2 regions of the Alteromonas sp. BL110 genome follow, and region 1 is predicted to be linked to the other one. Evidence: predicted binding sites of a transcription regulator. Region 1 holds the regulator's gene; the other holds the start of a gene.

Region 1 (9,080 bases):
ACAGTCCATTACATTATCGGCAGTAATCTCGTTAGACTTAATAAAAATGTCGTAAACAGAATGGCTTGTCGCTTCTGCATCAATACCAAAATAGTAACTAAGCGATGCGTGGGGATCGGTATCTATCATAAGCACTCGCTTGCCCTTTTGAGCGAGCAAGCCGCCAAGGCTTACGGTTGTAGTAGTTTTACCTACCCCGCCTTTTTGATTTGCCACAGTCCACACTTTCATAATTACTGTTCCATTACTGTTCAAACTGCTATCGCATTTCGGTTTGAACGCAACTGCTTATATCATCAATATTAATGTTTTTACTCGATATATTAGCCACAGCGACAGCTTGAGGCATACCGTAAACCACACAGGAGTCTTGGTCTTGCGCCCAAATAGTCGCGCCCTTATCCTTGAGTATTCGACAACCCTCTCTACCATCTGCCCCCATACCCGTTAAGATGATACCAAGCACGTCGCCCCCATAGACTTTAGCCAGCGAGCTAAAGGTCAGGTCTACACTTGGCTTATAATTCACCTTATCAGACTGGCTTGCATCAACGATGGAAATTCGCTTTTTGCTACCGATAGATTCAAGCAACATTTGCTTTCCTCCAGGGGCAAGATAAGCGTGCCCAGGTGCTAAAATATCGCCATGCTCTGCTTCTTTCACTTTAATTTTACAGTTAGTATCTAAACGCTGTGCAAATGCAGTAGTGAAAGTCCCGGGCATATGCTGCACGAGTAAAATAGGGTAAGGAAAATCTGCAGGTAATGGAGAAAGCACTTTTTGAAGTGCAACCGGTCCACCTGTGGACGCCCCAATAGCTAAACATCTGTACTGTTTACCCGTTGCTCTCACTGAGGAAACGGTAGGCTGCTTGTCGGCGCCTCTATGACCAGAAAGCAAACCCGATGTTTTGAAAAAAGCTTGTTTGGGCGCGTTGTCAGGAAGTTTTCTCGTCTCTGCTGTGCGAAGAGATGGGCGCTTCACGCCCAGACCTCTTCGCGCGATCAACCTGACTTTAGTGCAAAGTAATCGCGACGCATCTTTTCTATCTTTGGCTATGTCTTCGAATTTCTTGGGTAAAAAATCGAGCGCGCCAGCTTCCAACGCATCTAGCGTTGCCTGCGCGCCATGATGTGTTAATGATGAAAACATTAAAATCGGCGTCGGACGTTTATCCATAATAGCCTTAACGGCCGAAATACCGTCCATAACAGGCATTTCAACGTCCATTGTTATTACATCAGGCTTAAGAGCTTCCGCTTTGTCTAATGCATCACGTCCGTTTCTTGCTTCACCTATAACCTCGAGTTCTCTATCCCCTTCGAGAATTTCTCTTACTCGACGGCGATAAAAAGTCGAGTCGTCCACGACTAGGACTTTAAAGACCATGGATTATCATTCCTGTTAATTCATCGCCTTACTTGATAGGTTTACGCGCGTACCGTTTGAGCAGGCTCGGAACATCTAAAATTAGGGCAATTCCACCGTCTGAAGTAATTGTTGCGCCCGCCATACCAGGCGTACCCTGCAACAATGCATCAAGTGGTTTAATAACAACTTCTTCCTGGCCTATCAGCGCGTCTACGACAAATCCAACTTGCTGCGTACCAATTTGTACCACAACAACATGCCCCTTTTCTTTGTTAATGTTTTTAGGGCCTCGGATTAGCCATTCGCCAAGGAAGAACAATGGGATTGCTTTTGAACGAACTATCATTGTTAGCTGGCCATCCACCGTATTGGTCTTCTTGATGTCCATGTTTATTATTTCGTTCACCGCACCTAATGGTAACGCAAAGGTCTGTTTTCCTACAACAATCATTAGTGTGGGTAGGATCGCAAGCGTTAACGGTACCTTGATATCTAAACGTGTACCTTTTCCTAACTGCGAATCTATATTGATGGTACCGTTGAGCTGGTTAATCTTAGTTTTAACCACATCCATGCCCACACCACGACCAGAAATATCGCTAATTTCGGTTTTAGTAGAAAAGCCTGGTGCAAAAATAAGGTTAAACGCTTCAACATCAGACATGCGAGCTGCTGCGTCTGCGTCCAATACGCCACGGCTAATGGCAATTTCTTTTAGCTTCTCGGCATCCATACCCTTACCGTCGTCTTCGATGGTAAGAAGAATATGATCGCCTTCTTGAGATGCTGAAAGCTGAACCGTACCCATGCGAGGCTTACCTGCCGCTGCACGGTCGTCCGGCATTTCTATTCCGTGGTCGACAGAGTTTCTCACCAAATGCACTAGCGGGTCGGCCAATGCTTCAACCAAGTTTTTATCTAAATCTGTCTCTTCACCTACAAGCTCTAAGGTAATTTCTTTCTTTAAGCTTCTAGCTAGGTCACGTACAACACGAGGAAATCGGCCAAACACTTTCTTAATAGGCTGCATGCGGGTTTTCATTACCGCACCTTGCAAGTCACCCGTCACTACATCTAGGTTAGCAATGGCCTTTGACATACTCTCGTCATTGCTGTTGATTCCCAAACTTATCAGTCTGTTTCTAACGAGTACGAGTTCGCCGACCATATTCATAATTTGATCTAAACGCTTAGTATCTACACGTACTGTGGTCTCAGCAGGTGGTGGAGCAGGTGCCCCTTTTTTATCATCTTTCTTGGCAGGCGCTTTTGGCGCAGCTGCTTTGCTCGCTTTTGCTGGACTCGTTGCACTAGGTGCAGGCTTCGCCTTAGGCGCAGCTGCAGCGCTTGACGCTGCTTGCTTTGCTTTTTGAACTGCTTCGGTAGCCGCTTTGTCTACATTAGGTTCAGGTGCCGATGGAGCAGAGTCTTGTTTAGTTGGCCCTTGACCGGAGCCGTGAAGCTGATCAAGCAGCGCTTCAAATTCATCGTCGGTGATTTCTTCGTCACCTGCACTATTTGCCGGGGCAGCTGCTGATGCTGCTTCTGGAGCGCTTTTTTCGTCCCCACCAAACTGACCTTTTCCGTGCAGGTCATCTAACAGCGCTTCGAACTCTTCATCAGTAATATCATCACTGTCTGTGCTCGCCGCTGGTGCTGTCGTTTGTGCAGGCTCTGCTTTAGCTGACGCCGACTTCCCTGGTGCACCACCTCCGTGAAGCTCGTCAAGGAGAGCCTCAAACTCATCTTCAGTGATTTCTTCTATACCGCCGCTATTTTCAGTGGTATCCGATGGCGCAGGCACTGGTTCGTCTATAACTAATTCTGGCTCTTCTGCAACGACCTCGGGCTCAGCCGCGCTTGCATTATCAAAAATGTTTTCATCTGGAGATTCTGGGCGGCTGAGTTTGTGTAACACATCGACGAGTTGTGCATCTGCAGGCTCTAAAGGCTCCTGAGCTTTCACTCGTTCAAACATTTCAACTACCACATCAGTGGCTTGCAAAATGATATCCATTAACTCAGGCGTTAGCGTTCGTTGGCCGTTGCGCATGACGTCAAAGACGTTTTCAGCACCATGACAAATCTCCACTAACTCAGTAAGAGAAAGGAAGCCCGCTCCCCCTTTTACTGTGTGATAGCCGCGAAAGATTGCGTTAAGCAAATCCGCGTCTTCAGGATTGTTCTCAAGATCAACGAGCTGTTCTTGTAATTGTTCAAGTATCTCTCCAGCTTCAACTAGAAAGTCCTGTAATATTTCCTCGTCAACATCAAACGACATGCACCCGCTCCCCTAAAAACCTAAGCTAGACAGAAGATCATCCACATCATCTTGACCTGAAACGACGTCATCTCGTTTTTCAGCATCAATAATTGGGCCTTCTGCCTCTACACCATCAACCTTATCGGCCTTAACGCTGGATGGTTTAGTTTGTTCTGCACCGTCACGTTCGCCAAACATAGTAAGCATGTTTACAAGGCTTTCTTCGACTTCTTTAACCAAGTCGATAACGCGACGAATCACCTGTCCAGTTAAGTCTTGATAACCTTGTGCCATCAAAACTTCAGTAAGTAACTGTGTAAGTTTAGCTGACTGATTCGAACCGTCTTCCAACAATTCGTCTAAGTCTGCACATAAAACCTTAAACTCACCCAACTCAATCTGGCGGTTCATCAGCTTTTTCCACTCTGGCATAACCTTTTCGATTCGCTCTGCGAGCAATTCAGCGATGGGCATGCTTGCCTCAACGGCATCCATAGTAGTATTAGCAGCTTTTTCGGTTTCTTCAATTACGTAGGTAAGGCGGGACTGAGCATCAGGGATATCATCTGTCGCCAAATTTTTGATGCGGTCGTCTATTTGAAAGTTGTTTAAAGCGTCGTGGAGTTGACGCGTTAGCTTTCCTACTTCAGCGAATAACTCAACGTTTTCTTTCATTGAGACAGCTTCAAGTAGTGCGTTAGCTGAAGCTTTGTCACCTTCTTCAAGAAAAGTGACAAGTTGCTTTGCTTCTTCTAACGATATTGGAACGTTTACATTCGTTGACATCCAGTAAACCTCATTTATCTGGTGAGCGTCTGGATCAACCTAAACGTTCGAATATTTTATCTAGTTTTTCTTTGAGCGTTGCGGCGGTGAAGGGTTTAACAACGTAGCCATTCACACCCGCTTGGGCAGCGGCTACAATCTGTTCCTTCTTCGCTTCGGCGGTCACCATAAGCACTGGCAGATGCTTAAGTTTGTCATCGGCTCTAATCGCGCGGAGCAGATCTATGCCCTGCATACCAGGCATGTTCCAATCAGTAACAACGAAGTCGAAATCGCCTTGTTGTAACATAGGTAATGCGGTGCTTCCGTCATCCGCTTCCTGGATATTGGCAAAACCCAAATCTTTAAGCAGGTTTTTGATGATTCGTCTCATGGTTGAAAAGTCATCGACCACGAGAATTTTCATGCTTTTGTCCAAAATAGCCTCCACTGAGGGGTTAATTGTTATTAATTTCTATTCTTCGTCAGCTTGCCACGATTTCATTCGTGATTTGAGTTTTAACATGGCTTGACTATGAATTTGACTGACTCTCGACTCACTTACGTCAAGAACCTCGCCTATTTCTCTTAAGTTTAGTTCTTCATCATAGTAAAGTGAAAGAACAATTGCTTCTCGCTCCGGTAATGTCGTTATTGCATGGGCCAGCGCTTTTTGAAATGCGCCCTGCATTAAATCTTCTAACGGTGCATCACTGCCTCGACTTTGCTCAGTAGTGATCACATCTTCCGACACACCTAAATCTTCAATGCCCACCAACTTTCCAGCATTTACTTCATTGAGCATCTGGTGATAATCCTGCAAGCTCACATTGAGCTTGTCAGCAATATCGGAATCTCGTGCGTCGCGCCCAGTTTCACTTTCCACCTGGGATATCGCTTCAGTTATCGCGCGACCATTTCGGTGAACAGAACGTGGCGTCCAATCACCTTTGCGTATTTCGTCCAGCATGGCACCGCGAATGCGGATACCTGCAAAGGTTTCAAAGCTGGCGCCTTTTGACCCATCAAAGTTTCTAGCGGCCTCTAGCAAACCAATCATGCCTGATTGAATAAGGTCATCAACAAGAACACTCGCAGGCAGGCGCGCCATCAAATGGTGCGCAATACGCTTAACCAGAGGCGCATGTCTTTCGACTAATTGCGATTTATCTGTTTGCTGTTGATAAGCGGCTGCCTTGCTGTTCAACGTTGACTTCCTACGGCTTTTTCTGCAACTAATTGTTCAATGAAAAATTCTAAGTGGCCACCGGGCTGAGCTGGAATAGGCCAAGTAAGCGCCCTGTTTGCTAACTTAGTTATCGCTACGGCTGCAGGAGAGCCAGGAAAAGCATCAACAATCGCAGTTTGCTTACGCACCGCTTTGCGAATATTCTCGTCAAATGGCACCGTTGCCACTAATTCTAGTGCAACATCGAGAAAACGCCCCGTCACTTTACTTAATTTGCTAAATAATTCCTGTCCTTCTCGCACATCGCGAACCATATTGGCCACAACTTTAAAGCGAAAAACACCGTGTTCACGGTTAAGGATTTTTATCAGCGCATAAGCATCAGTTAACGATGTTGGCTCATCGCAAACCACCACCATGATATCCTGGGATGCTTTAGAAAAGCTTAATACCATATCTGAGATGCCAGCCGCGGTGTCGACAATTAATACGTCTATTTGAGAACGCAGCTCGCTAAACGCTCTTATCAAGCCAGCGTGCTGTGTGGGTGAAAGTTCTGCCATTGACTGGGTACCAGACGTGGCAGGAGCAATCTTAATACCGTGAGGGCCGGTTACTAAAACCTCGTCCAACGTGCACTCACCAGAGAGTACGTGAGATAGGTTTTTCTCAACTCGTAGGCCTAACATCACATCTACGTTTGCAAGACCAAGGTCCGCGTCAAGAACCATTACACGCTTGCCCTGCTTCGCCATGGCGATAGCAGTGTTAAGTGTAATGTTTGTTTTACCTACGCCACCTTTACCACCAGTGACGGCGATTACTTTGATTAACCGTGATTGCTTCATTTTTCTTAAGCTACTCGCTTGATCGTCAATCATACTGCTTATGCTGTTTTAATTGCGTTGTTACCACTAGTATGATTCAAACCGTACTTTTTATAAAGCTTTGCAGCAGCGGAAACCAAAGATTTCGCTTCTGCAATCTTAATGTCTTCAGGCACTTTTTGACCATCGGTGACATAACTAACCGGTAGTTGGTATTCAACCGCTGCACTAAGTACCTCTCCTAAAGAGTAGCACTCATCTAACTTTGTGAAAATACAGCCACTTAGTTCAATATCGTCATACGCTTGAATGATTCTCTGCAAAGCCGGATATTGCGTATTGGCTTGCGCAACCAAATATTTTTTAACTTTTGGCATTTGGCCACTGTCGAACTGCTTAATTTGCTTAATTAATCGACTATCACGCTGACTAAAACCTGCTGTATCAATCAATATTAGTCGCTTATGACGAAGTTGAAACAATAAATCTGCAAGTTCTTCACTAGTTTGCGCTTTTCGCACAGTACAGCCAATAATTTTTCCGTATGTCGCGAGCTGCTCATAGGCTGCAATTCTATACGTATCAATGGTTATCATAGCCACCGATTCTGCACCGTATTTCTGCGCGTAGCGGGCGGCCAACTTTGCAACAGTGGTTGTTTTACCTGTACCAGTAGGCCCAACTAGCGCAACGGCACCTTGTGAACTAAGTATATCGTTTCCGGTCACATTTATGCGATTAGCCAATAGGTTAAGAAGATATACCCATGCGTCACGTTCGTTGTAATGAGCCGGTGTGTAGCTAATAAGCTGTGTTGCAAGTGCACTACTTAAACCCATATCGGTTAATCGCGTGACCAAGTATTGATGAACAGGTTTTTGACGCTTATTCTTCGCTTCCATCAAATCCGCAACTTGATACTGTAATACGTCGCGAAGTGAAGCTAACTCTTCTTTGATTTGAGCCAGTTCAGCAGACTGAGATACTGGTGTTTCACCCATACTTGACGCCTGGTGCTCAGGAAAAGTCTCTTGCTCGACAACATCTTGAGCTGGCGATTGTGTGCCAAGGTCGTCGATAAACGCTTCTGAAAAATCTAAGTGAGATGCAATTTCGTTGGCGTGCTTAGCGTTCGCTGACATAGGCTGTGTTGGTTGGGCAGAACTGCTGGCTTCTGCGTTTCCACCATGCTGCTTTTCCAGCAACGCTCTTAAGCTGTCAGGACCGTCGTCACCAATAATTTCACTTAAGCTAGGCACAGACTTTTGGCCAGGCGTTTTTGCCGCAGCTTGCGGTGCCGCCTTAGGCGTGAAAAGCTTAGCTTCAGGCTCTTTGTCGTAGGCTGCTACAAGCTCGATGCCGTCAGCGACTTTGCGATTCGACATGATCACCGCATCGCTGCCCAACTCAGCTTTAACTTGGCTTAGCGCCTCACGCATATCTTTGCCGAAGAAACGTCTAATTTTCATTGCAACCTCTCCAATCACCCAGTGTCAGATTATTGACCGACCGAACTGACTATTTTTATTTGTTTGTCATCAGGCACTTCTTGGTATGAAAGAACATGCAGCCCAACGACAGAATACTTTAAGAAGCGAGACAGAACGGGTCGTAGCATGCCTGAGGTAAGGAGTACCGCAGGTTCTCCTTCTAACTCTTGCTGCTGACTGGCCTGCTGCAATGATTTTTGCAGCTTGTCTGCCAGACCTGGTTCAATACCAGCACCATCTTCGCCACCTGCTTGAAGGGACTGGTGCAACATCTGTTCCAACTCTGGCGCCAAGGTTATGACAGGTATCTCTTTAGCCCCTTGGGTAATTTCTTGAACGATTAGACGCTTAAGTGCAATACGCACCGCAGACACCAGTACATCTGGGTCTTGGCTGCGTGTACCGTATTCACTAAGGGTTTGAACAATAGTGCGCATATCGCGAATAGGCACGCCTTCAAATAGCAAGGTTTGCAGCACTTTCACAACTGTACTAAGCGGCAAAATATCGGGCACTAAACCTTCAACCAATTTAGGGTGCTGTTTGGCCAGCATATCTAGAAGCTGTTGTGCTTCTTCATGGCCTAGTAACTGATAAGCGTTATTGGAAAGTAATTGGCTTAAATGGGTGGCGACTACTGTAGCAGCATCAACAACTGTATAACCAAGAGTTTGCGCGTGCTCGCGCTTATTAGGCTTAATCCACACCGCATCTAGCCCGAACGCAGGGTCTTTAGTGGCTCGCCCCTCTAGCTTGCCAAATACTTGTCCAGGATTAATCGCAAGTTCTTCGTCGTGACTAATAACGGAATCGCCTATGGTAACGCCAAGCATAGCGATGGTGTAAGTGTTAGGCTCTAAGTCTAAGTTATCGCGAATATGAACAGGTGGAATAAGAAATCCCAGTTCTTGAGAAAGCTTTTTACGCACGCCTTTAATCCGTGTCAACAACTCGCCACCTTGGGATTTATCAACAAGGGGAATTAAGCGATAACCTACTTCTAAACCTATGGTATCCACTTGCTGAACATCATCCCAACCGAGTTCTTTTACTTCAGGCGCAAGTGTTTCATCTTTTGTAATGTTCTCTGGTAATTGAGGCTCGGCAGCTTTTTTCTTAGCTTGAACTGTCTGCCAATATGCAAAGCCCGCAATCAAAAATGAAAAACCCAAGA
Region 2 (9,080 bases), 140 kb from region 1:
ACTCTCATCGCTTCCCTCACTCAGGCATGATGAGTTCAGACGGAGATAACTGGGCAGACATCCCTGTTGTTGCTATTTCGAACCCCGACGCTGATCATTTACGACGCCTACACAATTTAGGAAAACCACTGTCGTTATCGCTCCACTCTGAGTCAAAGTGGAAAGGCGAAGTAAGCAGCGGCAACGTAATACTGGATTTAGTAGGCAGTGAAAAGCCTGAAGAGATTGTACTTATTGGTGGCCACTTAGATAGCTGGGATTTAGGCACCGGCGCTGTTGATGACGGCGCGGGCGTTGCTATCACCACAGCGGCAGCCGCATTAATTGCATCACTGCCTGAACGCCCTAAACGCACCATTCGTGTAGTTATGTTTGGCGCTGAAGAAGTAGGCTTGTTAGGCGCATTTGCTTATGCAAAACAGCATGAAAAGAACCTTGCTAACCACGTACTTGCTACAGAGTCTGATTTTGGCGCACAAACAATTTGGCAACTTGTTTCGAATGTGAATCCTAAAGCAACTGTACTGGTCGATGAAATCGCAAAGATCCTATCACCTCTGGGTATAGTTCGTGGTGGCTCAGACGTTGCCGGTGGCGGTCCAGATATTATACCGCTAGCAGCGAAAGGCGTACCTACTATCCGGTTAAATCAAAACGGACGAGATTATTTCGATCTTCATCACACGCCTGATGATACGTTAGATAAGATTAACCCTGATGAACTGGCGCAAAACATCGCAGCTTATGCAGCGAGCATATACTTGTTAGCAGATTCAGACGTTAACTTAAAAGCGAAGTAGTAATCACAGATCATTTCTACATGAGCAACGGTCAGTACACACTTGTGCTGGCCAGTGCTTTACTTATCACCGCACATATACTCATTTAATTAGTTTTGACACGATTTAACGCCGTTATTCTCTTTTGGATTACGGCAAGCTTATAAAGCGTTTAAAACTTGAATAATTATGAAGTGCGCATTTTATGGTAGATACTTTGTATAAGGCTTGCGGTTTTACATTAGCCAATGTGTATCCACTATTTGAAGCACTGAGCGATAATTAGTTAGCTTGCATAAGCTGGGCAACAAATCGCTTCGCTTCTTGCCTTGATGATAACTCTACATGCTGATAAGTATTCGCATGTTTAAAGGCAACGGACGTTTTGTTAATAGAGATATTTGAAATTAACGCACCTGGAATAGGGCTGTTAAACATAGAGATAGGGTTTTGATATTGCATATTAAATACTTCTTTATTGATATTGTTTGTTTTGAATTCCTCGCAGGTTGGGTTAAGAAATCTAAAAACGAAAATTAGGCTCGTTTTACGCCGCTTTGCGTGTAAAAGAGCCCATCTTTGCGGGTTATCTCAAATGGGAGAAATAACCCGAAACAAGCTTACAGATCTTAAAGAACTGATACGTTAGCAGCTTGTGGGCCTTTTTGGCCTTGTTCAACTTCAAAGCTAACCGCTTGACCTTCAGCAAGAGTCTTGAAGCCGTCAGAAGTGATTGAACGGAAGTGTACGAATACGTCTTTGCCACCAGCTTCAGGAGTAATGAAACCGAAACCTTTTTCTTCGTTAAACCACTTAACTGTACCGTTTACAGAATTAGACATAATAATAACCTTTTAAAAAATTGATGTAATGGTGGAAGCCACCGAATAGCAATAGACATAACTAAGCTAGTAAAGCAGTTGTATATCTATCTAGAACTTCAACTTGAAGGTATAAAGAAAGGTACAGCGCAGTATTAGGTAAAGCATAAAACATATCTAGAGCGAGCGAGACAATACAGATAATTTGTCAGGATGTCCAATTATTTCGGGATTATTTTTTAAACACTGCAATCTTACCCCACTATTATGGCGACTATGGCGACCATGAATTTATATGTTTATACAAGTCGGATATTAGCCAGGTTAACCTTATCCTTTTATAGAACTAGGTTTTAATAAGGCAAACATGTAGTCAAAATAAGGTAAAACCGCCATTGTGACAGGCTGCGGCAAAGGTTGGGTAAAACTATTACACATCGTCTATTAGATGCAGGAATGAAAGTTGCCATCGGCGAACGCACTGAAGAAACGATAAACCAGACCACTGAAAAGTTAGATGCGCTATCCCCTGATAAAGAAATTGAGTAAAAATGTGATGTATCAATGCATGTTGAAGTAGAGAGTTTTGTTGAAATGCTGGCCTACCTGTTAAGCTAGCCACGTCGCCCTAAATGATAATATCGGCATGTGGGGCTTTTGATACGTTTAAGTGGAATTGTAAAACTGTCTTAAAGCGTTAACATTTCCCCATTATCATAGCGTGTCGTTTGCGTTTACCAACGAAAGTACTCTGCAGGGCTTTGTCTGGATGGAGTTCTGTGCAGCTAGAGTTCTGGATACTTGTGTCAACTGCAAACGCGCACTTACAATGCAGTGTACCATCGGGTAATTCTGATGGTTCAAATAGGAAATAGTTATGCGAATGCTTCACACCATGCTTCGAGTTGAAAACTTAGAGGCTTCACTTCACTTCTACACCTCATTGATGGGCATGCGCCTTCTCAGACAATCAGAAAACAAAGAGTATGAGTACACCCTCGCTTTTGTAGGATACGGAGAAGAGACCGATAGCACTGTGTTAGAGCTTACCTATAACTGGGGTGACAACACCTATGATAAGGGTAACGCGTACGGCCACATCGCCATTGAAGTAGACGACATCTATCAGTTTTGTGAAAACTTAGAAGCAAATGGCGCTGAGGTGTATCGTAAACCCGGCCCTGTAAAAGGTGGCTCTACCGTCATCGCTTTTGTTTGCGACCCAGATGGGTATGCCATAGAACTTATTCAAAATAAGTCTATTTCACTATAGCAGCACGACGTCGCCAATATCTTTTAAGCGCTTGTAACATAAGCTTTCTGTGAAATGTACGGAATAAATAAGATGGCGATAAAAGTAAACACATGGAGTGGCAGTCACATGCTAGGTAACCGCTTATTATTTTCTTTAAACTGGGTAAGCAAGGGTATAGCGGGTTCGTCGAACCAGCTCAAGCTGAGATTAAAGGGCAATGCTAGGTTGCGCAATAGATACACGACTAGATTGGCATCGTTACTACCTGCTTTGGTGGTGCTATTTACAGGTTCCCTTGCCTCTGAGAGTGCGTTTGCAGCTGATGCTACGAATAGTAAAACCTCGCACGCTGAAGCAGAACATACCACTAGTGAAAAACTGCATTTTACCGTTATCGCCCATCGCGGTGCTTCTGGCTATTTGCCCGAACACACCCTTGAAGCAGCCACGCTAGCGTTCTCGCTGCGTCCTGACTTTATAGAGCAGGATGTTGTTATAACCAAAGATGACATCCCCGTTGTACTGCACGACATTCACTTGGAGACAGTCACTAATGTAGAAGATATTTTTCCAGCGCGCCACCGAGAGGACGGACGCTATTACGCCCGTGACTTCACCCTCGAAGAGCTTCGAGCATTGCGGGTACATGAGCGTGCCAACAGTGATGGCAAACAAGTTTTTAAAAGTAGGTACCGCGGCTCCCAGGCTAATTTTAAAGTGGCCACGTTAAGTGAACACTTTGAGCTAATCAGCGAACTTAATCGCCAATTCGGTACGTCTGTAGGCGTATACCCAGAAGTAAAGTCCCCTGCTTTTCACATTACTGAAGGTATTGATGCCAGTAAGATGGTTATCGACACATTAAAAAACTACGGGTTTGCGGGAGAAAACGGCAATAGTTACCTGCAGTGCTTTGACTTTAACGAGGTCAAACGCATTCGTGAAACCCTTGGGTATAAGGGCAAAGTAGTTATGCTGATTGGCGAGAACGATTGGGGCGAGAGCGACACCGACTACGATTGGCTGCGTACACAAGATGGCATGAAGCAAGTCGCGAAGTATGCAAACGGCATAGGCCCTTGGTTAGGCCATTTAATGGATACCAAGGCTATGGCTAAAGGGAAAGTAGAAGCAGCTAGTTGGGTTAAGTACGCTCACGATAATGAACTTACCATTCACCCCTACACTTATCGTCAGGATGCGCTTCCAGCGGGCATGTCTGGAGAACAAATTTTAGATGTATTGCAAAAAGATATTCGAGCTGACGGCGTTTTTACCGACCATTTAGTGCCTGTATTAACCTGGCGAGACAAAACAAATTAACGCAAGTTAAACGGGTTTAAGGCGCTTTAGCAAGCGCCTATGACTTGGATAGTCGTACCACTACGCGCCTGTTTTGCGCGCGGCTTTCTCGCGTATCGTTTGGCGCGATATGACGTTTTTCACCGTGGCCTGTTAGCTGGATCCTATCTTCAGGTACACCTAGCGTAGTTAAATAACTTTTTACTTCATTAGCCCGTCGAATAGACAACTGTTCGTTATTGTAACGGCCACCGTAGCTGTCCGTATAACCATCAAGAAGCACAAGCTCTAGTTCGCTGTCCTCTTTTAAATATTCGCCTATCATGGTTAAACGCTTTTGCGAATACTTAGTAAGTTCCGTGCTGTTGTTCTGATAAGACAACACCGTGTAGGCAATGTCATCAAAACTAAAAGGCAGCAAATTCGACACGCATTTAACGAAGTCGCGATACACGCCTGAGAAGTTGCTCGCGTTCAATGCCACACTTACCTGGTCGTACTTGTTATACCAATCTTGGTAATAAATCGTGGGCCAAAAGCCTTTTTCTAATTCAGATAACATGGTCCATGCAGCATCTTGCGGCAGGTCGCCGTTGTATTGCTTGCGAATAGACATATCTGCAATGGTCTTTGGCGCCACACCAGGCATCCATTTCGGTGGAACAGAGTAAACCGCAGCTACATCAAACTTGTTTGGTAGCATATACATATCTAACTCAAATTCCATGTTGAGCTGTTTTGACGCAGAACTTGTGAACATGGCTTCGCCGTAACCAGGCAATTCGTGGTTAAGTGTACATTGCAGGCGCGTGTCAGTATCAATACGCCAGTTGGAGCTTTCTATGGTTGCAGAATATTGCCGCATGGCAGCATGGGACGACAATGACCCCACCATCCCCAATAAAGCGATATATTTTAATTTCGACACCATTTCGACACCATAACGAAAGTCAGATTAACATAGATGTAGGCCTTTCATACGCCCACCAATCTCTAAGAGCCATAAATTGTACCCATGCGCTTTAAACCGCAAATTGAGTGTTTGAAAAATTCATGGTTAATAGGATTATCGTCCAAAGTGTAGAAAAGTTTAGCGTTTAATACCATTAGCGTTTCGTACTATTAGCGCTTCTCATCTTCGAGGTTTTCAAATTGAAACTGGCAACTCGAAGATATCCTTGCGATAATTCTGTCTGCTAATACGTTTCGCAGGTAGGTTCGCATTTAAAGCAGCCGACCAGTTTCTGCAATCTAGTCTTACAAGAGTGTTTATGTCTGCCAACCCTCCCCTTCTTTCCCAGCGCTTTCGAGGTTATTTTCCCGTTGTCATCGACGTTGAAACGGCCGGATTTAATGCAGGTACTGACGCCTTATTAGAACTAGCAGCAGTTACAGTGAAAATGGATGAAGACGGAATACTGCATCCTGATCAAACCTTTCACTACCATATAGACCCGTTCGAGGGCGCTAATCTTGAGCCTGCAGCATTAGAATTTAATGGCATTGATCCGAATTGCGCATTGCGAGGTGCTATTGAGGAAAGCGAAGCCATGAAGGATTTATGTAAAGGCATTCGCAAAGCACAGAAAAATGCAGATTGTCAGCGTTCCGTTATCGTTGCTCATAACGCAACTTTTGATCAAAGCTTCGTTAATGCTGCCATTGAACGCTGCAATATAAAGCGCACGCCCTTTCATCCATTTGTTTCCTTCGATACCACCAGCCTTGCTGGCCTTGCTCTCGGTCAAACTGTGCTGGTAAAAGCGTGCCGGGCGGCAGGCATATCGTTTGACCAAAATGAGGCGCACAGCGCACTTTATGATGCACAGAAAACCACCGAGCTATTTTGCTATATGGTCAATCGCTACAAGGCGTTGGGTGGCTGGCCTGTGGAAGATCAAGAGTAGTTTTTTTCGATAAACGCCATAAACAGAAACAGCGCCAAAAGGCGCTGTTTTCTTATTATCTTTGAACAGATTAGCTTATAGTTTATCTGCTTCTTCAGATAGGTACTTAGCTACACCTTCAGGTGATGCGTCCATACCTGATTTACCTTCAGTCCAACCTGCAGGGCAAACTTCGCCATGCTCTTCGTGGAACGCTAGTGCATCAACCATGCGAAGCATTTCGTCAACGTTACGACCAAGAGGAAGATCGTTTACTACTTGGTGGCGTACCATACCTTCTGCATCGATAAGGAATGAACCGCGGAAAGCAACACCATCTTCAGGGTGCTCAACATCATATGCTTGGCATATGTCGTGTTTTACATCAGCAACAAGCGTGTATTTAACTGGACCGATACCACCTTGATTTACTGGGGTATTTCTCCACGCGTTGTGTGAAAACTGAGAATCAATTGAAACACCAATTACTTCAACACCGCGCTTTTTAAATTCGTCAAAACGCTTGTCAAAAGCGATAAGCTCAGACGGGCATACAAAAGTAAAATCTAGCGGGTAAAAGAATACAACAGCTTTTTTGCCCTTGATTGCTTCACTTAGTGTGAAAGAATCTACGATTTCACCGCTACCAAGTACCGCAGCTGCAGTAAAATCAGGCGCTGGGCGGCCAACTAATACACTCATGAGTCTCTCCATTTATATTTGGATTGTAATAATAGAAGTGATTACATTGCGTAACCACTTTGATAGGAAATTTCCTCCTCAGAAAATAGGTACGAATAAAGAAATAACAATATTAAACAATGAGTTTTTTTACTGCTCGTACCAATAATACTAGTCCGCATAAATAGTTATCCAGATATTACCCAGTCATTACCTAATTGCGGTTTATTAAACTTGCCATTATCTGCTTGCCAAAACAAAGAATAACAATTATTATCATTTACAGATTCATTTGGAGTACGTTTAATGTTTGTTTGCATGTGCTATGGGGTAACAGATAAAAGCATTCGCGCGGCGGTTGAAGAAAACGGCGTGGGAAATGTGCGTGAGTTACGCCAACATTTAGAGCTAGGCTCACAGTGCGGTAAGTGCATCAACATGGCGCAACAAATTATCGATCAAACCATCATTGATGAGTCACTTTTCAAAAACGTCGGCTAATATTAAAGTCCAAGGCTAAATAGCACAGCCTTATTGCCGAACACGTTTTGCCTATCTACTTAAGCTAAAGCTTTATTCATCTGGAAAAGCTCGGTTTTGCTCCCTCACCTTTTCCCAAATTAGCTCCGTCAACACTATTAGCTATTTAAAGCGATACTCCACACCCGCATAGTAAAAAGCGCCGTTAATGCCGCCCGGCGATGTTGGTGGATAAAGCGCCCCCACCTCTCCTTTAAACGGGTTTTCATCTGGCAACGCATCAAACACGTTTTGTGCGCCAAGTGTTAGCTGAATGTCAGGTAAAACGTTCCAAGTGAGTTGAACGTCGAAAGTGGTTAGAGCACTGCCGTAAATATCCAAACCAGCCGAAGCATCAAGATGGTCTTCATAAAATTTACCGTAGTAATTTAACCGCCAAGTAAATGCCCATTCGTTTTTTGATTGCTCCAGCGTAATACTACCCCGATGAGCCGGAAGGTTGTCTTCTAACATACGTACCCGTGCCTCAGTTAAGTTAGGCAGTAGCGTGATTACACCATCGGTTAGCACAGGATACAAAGATACACGTTCAACTTGCGTGTCTGTCCAGTTGTAGGCAACTAACACTGAGTTTGACCAGTCGTTTAACGCAAAGCTGTAGTTAACAACTAAATCGACCCCCTGTGTTTTAGTATCAAAATCATTCGTAAAATACTTAGCTGAATTGTATCGAGCCGCATCTGGGCGCCCTTGAGCAATAAGCGCATTAACGTCTTTATCGGTTAAAGGAATGGCCGATGTAGTACTAATACGATCGATAAGGCGAATATTAAAATAGTCAAGCGTAGCAAAGAAGTTTTCACCTGCTTGCATAACTATGCCCAAGCTAAAGTTTACTGATTCTTCAGGCGTCAGCGGGGTGGCCCCAAGCTGCTGAGAGATAAGGTCGGTTGGAGGCAAGGTTGCTTGGTCTTCTAAACCATTAACACCATAGGCAGTGGTCACGTTTATAACGTTGCTTTGCCCCACCGTCGGTGCTTTAAAGCCCGTATTGACAGAACCTCGCAGTGCAAACTCTTCGCTAAGTGTGTAGCGCGTACTTAGCTTTCCATCGAAAGTCGACCCGAAATCACTGAAATGCTCTACCCTCGTTGCTAGACCAAACTGCCACGCTTCGGTTGCATAAAACTCCACATCAGCATACGCTGCCCAGTTGCTGCGACTCCAGTGACCAGCAGACTGAGGCTGATAACCTGGAAAACCGTTAGAGCCTATTGAGAAGCCTTCACTTAAGCCTATCGGTGGCTCTAAAGCGAATGGGCCTGCAATATACGAGGCTTCATCGCCCGCTTTTTGGAAATACGACTCTTTTCTCCACTCGACACCTGCTGCTATGCTCACCGGGTCCTCAAAAAAAGTCTGGATCAGTTTCGTAAAGTCCAGATTAAACGTGCGCTCTACTTGCGATACCCCGCCTGGCGAAAAGGTCGTTGGGCTTAGCGGGCCCAGCGAAGGATTGACCGTATTTGATATGGTGTACTCAATATCGCTATAGCCTAAGGTAGCACTGATATCCATCGCCCAACCGTGACGCAATTCATGTTTTATACCCATTGCAAGAGAAGCATCGGTTATCGTCCCTCCGAACCGAGGAGTAAAACCACCCGGGAACCACTCATTGAAGGCAAAGCAGTTTGCACCAAGTGCTGTAGTGTTATCGGCAATAAGCTGGTAGTTAGAGTCCTCTAGTACGTTGTCATTCGATAAGGAAATTGAAGGGCACGCTATACCGCTGTTTAGTCCATCTAAATCAGCAACAATAAGGCGGCTTTCGCCAGTATTTGGATCCGTTCGGCTAAAAACACCTTCGCGAGTT

Evidence for each region. The regulator FliA, encoded in region 1, starts transcription of late flagellar genes. The targets are predictions, from matches to a motif close to CTAAAGNTNNNNNNNNNNNNGCCGATA.
Region 2: the regulator FliA is predicted to act here: its motif matches at 5,225-5,251, upstream of D1814_RS02085 (flagellar protein MotY).

Annotation. Positions count from the first base shown of each region.
Region 1 covers NZ_CP031967.1:603,792-612,871, forward strand. The annotation lists gene D1814_RS02690 (ParA family protein) at 1-231, opposite strand, end outside; gene D1814_RS02695 (protein-glutamate methylesterase/protein-glutamine glutaminase) at 260-1,390, opposite strand; gene D1814_RS02700 (chemotaxis protein CheA) at 1,419-3,653, opposite strand; gene D1814_RS02705 (protein phosphatase CheZ) at 3,666-4,421, opposite strand; gene cheY (chemotaxis response regulator CheY) at 4,456-4,839, opposite strand; gene D1814_RS02715 (RNA polymerase sigma factor FliA) at 4,876-5,607, opposite strand; gene D1814_RS02720 (MinD/ParA family protein) at 5,604-6,470, opposite strand; gene flhF (flagellar biosynthesis protein FlhF) at 6,476-7,885, opposite strand; gene flhA (flagellar biosynthesis protein FlhA) at 7,915-9,080, opposite strand, start outside.
Region 2 covers NZ_CP031967.1:461,869-470,948, forward strand. The annotation lists gene D1814_RS02060 (M20/M25/M40 family metallo-hydrolase) at 1-800, shown strand, start outside; gene D1814_RS02065 (hypothetical protein) at 1,062-1,241, opposite strand; gene cspE (transcription antiterminator/RNA stability regulator CspE) at 1,409-1,621, opposite strand; gene gloA (lactoylglutathione lyase) at 2,478-2,873, shown strand; gene glpQ (glycerophosphodiester phosphodiesterase) at 2,946-4,178, shown strand; gene D1814_RS02085 (flagellar protein MotY) at 4,216-5,088, opposite strand; gene rnt (ribonuclease T) at 5,429-6,064, shown strand; gene D1814_RS02095 (peroxiredoxin) at 6,140-6,745, opposite strand; gene D1814_RS02100 (bacterioferritin-associated ferredoxin) at 7,031-7,225, shown strand; gene D1814_RS02105 (TonB-dependent receptor) at 7,367-9,080, opposite strand, start outside.